Regions from separate parts of the Shewanella sp. SP2S2-6 genome, predicted to be linked through region 2. Evidence: predicted binding sites of a transcription regulator. Region 2 holds the regulator's gene; the other holds the start of a gene.
What was found. The regulator sigma-54, encoded in region 2, starts transcription at its own class of promoters, with help from an activator protein. The targets are predictions, from matches to a motif close to GTTGGCACGNNNNTNGNNT.
Positions count from the first base shown of each region.

Region 1: Q4Q57_RS04660 (flagellar hook-length control protein FliK) is a predicted target of sigma-54. The motif match lies at 1,549-1,567, and genes of this name have one in related genera.

Region 1 is NZ_JAUOEQ010000004.1:21,317-24,477, forward strand. It holds gene Q4Q57_RS04660 (flagellar hook-length control protein FliK) at 1-1,457, opposite strand, end outside; gene fliJ (flagellar export protein FliJ) at 1,719-2,165, opposite strand; gene fliI (flagellar protein export ATPase FliI) at 2,195-3,161, opposite strand, start outside.
Region 2 is NZ_JAUOEQ010000022.1:5,897-9,057, forward strand. It holds gene rapZ (RNase adapter RapZ) at 1-83, opposite strand, end outside; gene ptsN (PTS IIA-like nitrogen regulatory protein PtsN) at 80-523, opposite strand; gene hpf (ribosome hibernation promoting factor) at 526-813, opposite strand; gene Q4Q57_RS14665 (RNA polymerase factor sigma-54) at 842-2,320, opposite strand; gene lptB (LPS export ABC transporter ATP-binding protein) at 2,428-3,159, opposite strand; gene lptA (lipopolysaccharide transport periplasmic protein LptA) at 3,156-3,161, opposite strand, start outside.

The DNA of each region.
Region 1 (3,161 bases), on a different contig from region 2:
GTTGTAACTATAGGCTGAACTTCTACTTTGCTAACCGCAATATCGACATTAGCATTTCGGCTTACTTGCTGGGGTATCGTAATCTCAACATTGCGAACTGTTGGTTTATTACTCTCTACAGAAACAGTATCAGCATCGACCTCGTCCGTGCTAGAAGTATCAATCAGCTTGGAACTTGCCAAGTCCAATGTATCAACTATTTCATCAGCGATTAAAGATGTTGCAGCCATTTCATTCTTAGTAGTCGATGATGCTAGGGTTTCAGACTGCAAAGTTTGACTCGCAGGGCTAAACTTCAACATTGATTCATCTACGTCGTCAGAAGTTCGCAGTGCCTCAGAATTAAGATCCAACCTTGCTCCCCGCAGTTCAGCGTTTACACTCGCAACTTGATTCGCATATTTATCAGTTGAAAATGATTTATCGTCTTTAAGTTCAGTCACATCAGCGTCTTTCAACATCACGCTTTCTAAAATTTTTGATGGTGCTGTTTCTGCTGTATTTTCAAGCTCTGATAAGTCTAAACTTTCAGATGTTTTACTGTTCGGCGAAATAACTTGTGCCTTGAGAGAGGCGAAATGTGATTCAAGGCTTTTATCCATAGACGACTGTGATTTTAATGCCTCTACCGCCTCATCAAGTAAAACTTTCTTCCCCTGTATTGCTTCAACAGATAATTCGTCGGCTGCGTCTTTGTCAGCCCGTATATTTTCAATTGGCAATGTCTCTACTGATATTTTAGTCGCTAACAATCTTTCTTTGGATAATACCTCTACTGATACTTTATCCGTAGACACATTATTAGTGCTATCAGTCTCATCTGATGACGCAGTATTTAGTTGAAACTGGTCAGTTAACTTTTTGAGTTCTGAGGAAAATGAAATGTCAGTATCTAACATCTTTTGTAGGCCAGATAGTTCGCCGTTTGAAGACTTGCGCTCACCCTTCTCAGTTACCAAGTCTACTTCACTTGACGCTAAAATATCTGATTTGCCTTGTACTGAGCCTGTGATGTCGACAATAGGAAACTCAGTGTTCATCGCTTTCATTGATGCTTGTATACCCGTCAACTCAACGGTACTGAGAGCATCGCTTTCCAACAAAGTATCACCAGACTCATTATTGTCCTCTTGGGAAGAGCCAAACGGCAAACTCTCTCCCTCTGATGCCGTTTTCTTCATGTCATTTGCCATACTGATCTGGGCGAAGATAAGATTTACGTCAGCGTCATCCGTTGATATGTCTTTATCTTTTACTTTATCAGTAGAGGCGATCTGCACTTTATCGTCAGTATTCGCGACAGCCTTTTTAGGCGCGGAAATAGAAAATGAGCTAGCGGAGACAGACGCAAGTGTAGATGAAAAGTCTTCATTATTAGAATCTTGGGAAGATATCTTAGCGGAATTGGCCGCAGAGTTGCCTGTTTTACTCAACAGGATATTGGTCATTTGTTGCATAAGTGCTCCCAAACATCACCCAGCAGAAGAGAAAATGGCTAGGTAAAAACGTCAATTAAACACTGCGGTTGCAGGGTCATGGACTAAATCAAAGCAAATAAGATGCCAAAAATTCAGTTTTTTACTACAGAATATTGAAAAGAATAAAACCCAAAGGAAGAAGTCGAACAAATGTTCAGCGCCATAGAGCGGCAGCAGAAAACTGAACTCATATCGGGCTAGTGAATAGCAAAGATATCGAGCATTTAACGCGCTATTTCACTAACGCTGATGACGGCGATAAAACTGTTGAGAAGCAAATTCATCGGTCATTTTCTGCTCTCGTTTTTGTTCAACGACTTGGCGCTTCTTCTCTTTACTCGCTAACAGTAATTCCACTGCCTTACGTTTTTTCTGTTTTTCCAACCAATGCTGTTGTCGATATTCTTTTTGTTTTTCACCGTCGGCCACAACGCGATTTTGCTGAGTAATAGCGTCATCAATCTGACGAATAAAGCGATGAAACTGGTGATAGTGACTGGCACTAATGGCTTGACCTTGCTGGGATTGCATTTGCTTCATGTATTCTAAGCGATAGTTATTCAGCGCACTGAGTTGATTAAGCCGCTTTTGACACTCTAATTGCGCCGACTTTAACAGTAATGCCGCTTGTTCTTCGGCATCATTGGCGAGCTTTAACACTAACAACAAGGGATCGGCGTTAGCCATACTAGACCTCGATTAATTCGATGACGCCATTATTTGCACTGAGCGGCAAGTTGCCCAAGCATGACTTGGCTATCGGCAAAGCTAAATGCATCACGCATGGTTTGGCGTAAAAAAGCATTCATTGCTGGCTGCAGTCGTATTGCATTGTCAATTCGAGGATCGCTGCCTTGGGCATAAGCGCCAATGGAAATCAAATCCCGATTCTGCTGATACAAGGAATAGGTTTGTTTCACGCGGCGCATGGCTTCCAAATGTTCATTGGAGATCACCATAGGCGCGACTCGGCTAATAGAAGCTTCAATATCAATCGCAGGGTAATGCCCCGAATCCGCAAGCGAACGTGACAAGACTATGTGACCATCGAGGATCGCCCGCGATGCATCGGCAATGGGATCCTGTTGATCGTCTCCTTCCGTCAACACAGTATAAAATGCCGTAATTGAACCTTGCCCAGGGCCACCGTTGCCGGCGCGCTCAACTAAACGCGGCAGCTTGGCAAACACTGAAGGCGGATAGCCTTTAGTCGCAGGCGGTTCACCGACAGCCAAAGCAATTTCACGCTGCGCTTGGGCGTAGCGCGTTAAACTATCCATTAATAACAAGACGTTATAGCCTAAATCGCGGAAATATTCGGCAATACGAGTCGAGGTTTCACAGGCGCGCAGGCGCATCAGCGGCGAGGTATCTGCAGGCGCGGCAACAACAACAGAGCGCGCTCGACCTTTTTCACCAAGAATCTCTTCAATAAACTCTTTTACTTCACGACCACGCTCGCCCACCAGCCCAACCACAATAATGTCGGCAGTGGTGCCGCGGGTCATCATACCTAAGAGCACACTCTTACCCACACCTGAGCCAGCAAACAAGCCCATACGTTGGCCTTTGCCCACTGTCAGCATGGCATTAATGGCGCGCACACCGACGTCCAGCGGCTCGGTAATAGCACGGCGAGATAAGGGATTAATGGCAGCGCTATGTCTTGGCGCTTGTTGATCT
Region 2 (3,161 bases):
CAATAATAGCCGAGATCTTCGAGTACCCTTAGGGCGACAGATTTGCCTGAGCCTGAGCGGCCCGACACTATGACCAGTTTCATCCAGTGATTACCTGATAGAGTTCCGTTTCATCATGCGTCTTGCGTAATTGCTTTAATATTTGCTTGTCGCTCAGCTTTTCGGCCATGCAAGACAAGGTACTTAAGTGCTGCTGACATTGGTCTGCAGGCACCAGTAGTGCAAATAAAATATCAACAGGTTGCTTATCGATAGCATCGAATGCTATCGGCTCTTCACACTTAATGAGTATGGCAATGGGCTGATCTATATCGGCTAGTCGACCATGTGGAATGGCGATGCCGTTACCTATACCTGTGCTCCCCATCTTTTCGCGCGCCACTAGGCTTTCGAATATCTCTTGAGATGAGAGGGTCGGGTACTGGGCAGCGACTAAGTCGCTGATGAGTTCCAGTACCTTTTTCTTGCTGCCCGGAGTGGCGCAGGTAGTGCACTCCGGCCGCAGTATGGTACAAAGTTCCATTATTAGTGTTTTGTTAACTTCTCTTTGTGTTTAATAACCTGACGATCAAGCTTGTCAATCAGGGCGTCTATAGCGGCATACATGTCAGCATGCTCTGAAGTAGCAAAAACTTCACCACCGATAAGATTTATTCTCGCTTCGGCAATCTGTTGCATTTTCTCGACATTGAGCACAACGTGCACATTATTGATCTGTTCGAAATGGCGTTCAAGTTTTGAAAACTTTTCTTCTACATATGCGCGTAACGATTCGGTAATTTCGACATGGTGTCCACTCAGGTTTATTTGCATAGAAACGTCCTCCGATATCCACTGTAGGTTATAAACTTTTACGCTGATTAGAAGGCGGAATGAGCATAGCCTCTCGGTACTTCGCAATGGTTCTGCGGGCTACGTTGATCCCTTGTTCTGCCAGAAGTTGTGCCATCTTACTGTCGCTCAATGGTTTTTTCTGGTTTTCCGCTGCAACCAGTTTCTTAATGAAGGCTCTGATTGCTGTGGATGAGCACTCCCCACCATCGTCAGTACCGACGTGGCTAGAGAAGAAGTATTTTAGTTCAAAAAGTCCCTTAGGGGTATGCATGTATTTCTGGGTTGTCACCCGTGAGATGGTCGACTCATGCATTTCTACCGCTTCGGCAATATCGTTCAGCACCATAGGTTTCATGGCTTCTTCACCGTATTCAAAGAAACCTTGCTGATATTGGACGATACAGTTCGCCACCTTCAACAGGGTATCATTACGGCTCTCTAAACTCTTGATAAACCATTTAGCCTCTTGCAGATGACCACGAATAAATTGGCTATCGGCTTGGCTTTTAGTGCAGCGCGCCATCGAAGCATAATGTTGATTTACATTGATTTTTGGCATGCAGTCAGGATTAAGCTCAACCACCCAGCGGCCATTTTTCTTCGACACTGACACATCTGGGATGACGTATTCGTCATCGTTGGGCGTAATCAATAAACCTGGGCGAGGATTGAGGGTTTGGATAAGCGCGATGCCGTCTCTTAACTCATCCTCTTTTAATTTAGTCTTACGCATCAACAATCTAAAATCGCGGGCGGCGATCAGATCTAAATGATCTTTGATCAGCATGCGGGCGTTTTCTAGGTTGGGCGTGTCAGCGGCGAAATGCGATAGTTGGATCAACAGGCACTCGCTTAAATCGCGGGCGGCAACACCAATGGGATCAAAATGTTGAATGCGCTTGAGTACGGCTTCGACTTCGTCGAGCTCAACCTCAGAATTGCCCATGGCTTCGAGGATTTCGTCAGTGCTTTGGGTGAGATAGCCTTGATCGTCGATGGCATCAATAATGGCGGTGGCAATGGCTAAATCGGTTTCAGAAAACGGTGTGAGGTTTTTTTGCCATTCTAAGTGTTCATACAAGCCTTCACTGGTCTCACCTTGGAAGGGCATATCGTCTTCACGACTGCCGCCGGGGCCAGAATTAGGGGAGGCGGTGAACACTTCATCCCAGGTGGTGTCCATGGGGAGTTCGTCGGGCATGGATTCTTTGGTTAAGGACTCTGCCGTGTCTATGGTGGAGCTGTCTTTCTCTGGCGGCAGAGTGCTCGATTCACTGAAATCCGTATCGGAAAGCGTTTGGTTTACAGGGTCTTTAGTGGCGTCGAATTGATCCTCTTCCAGCTCGAGAAGGGGATTAGAATCTAAGGCTTGCTGGATCTCTTGCTGCAGTTCTAATGACGACAGTTGCAACAGACGAATGGCCTGTTGTAATTGTGGCGTCATGGTTAACTGTTGACCCAGTTTGAGCTGGAGTGACGCTTTCATGTTACCGCTGATCCCTACGTTATTATTGTTGGATGAGGTCGCTTGTTATCATCTTGAGTGGAGCCCAATGCTGGCACAAATTGCCTTCATTGGCTCCGCTTGATTAACTATAGCCTGAATTGTTCACCTAAGTACACAGCCCTAACTTGCTGATTGTCTAAGATCTCTGCAGGTGTTCCTTCGGCAATCAGGTTTCCGTGACTCACAATATAGGCATGTTCACACACATCTAATGTCTCGCGAACATTATGGTCGGTGATCAACACGCCAAGGCCACGACTTTTGAGCTGTTCGATAATCTTTTTAATGTCGATAACTGAAATCGGATCGACACCCGCAAAGGGTTCATCGAGCAAAATGAACTTAGGATTTGCCGCTAACGCCCGTGCAATTTCTACACGGCGACGTTCGCCACCCGACAATGACATACCTTGGCTGTCACGGATGTGGGTGATGTGGAATTCTTCGAGCAGATGCTCGAGTTGTTCTTCCCTTTGCTCTTTCTTCAATTCTTTGCGCGTTTGCAGTACGGCCATGATGTTGTCATGGACGGTCAGCTTACGGAAGATACTGGCTTCCTGCGGTAAGTAACCTATGCCTTTGCGGGCGCGCAGGTGCATAGGATCTGCGGTTAAATCATCATCGTCGATAAAGATGTGGCCTTTATCGCTTTTAACCAGACCGACGACCATGTAAAAGGTGGTGGTTTTACCCGCACCGTTTGGGCCGAGTAGTCCAACAACTTGACCTGTCTTTACCGTTAGACTGACGTCTTTAACCACTTGGCGACTCTTATAACTCTTCGCCAGATTTTGTGCTCTTAGGGTGATTTGGGTCATTT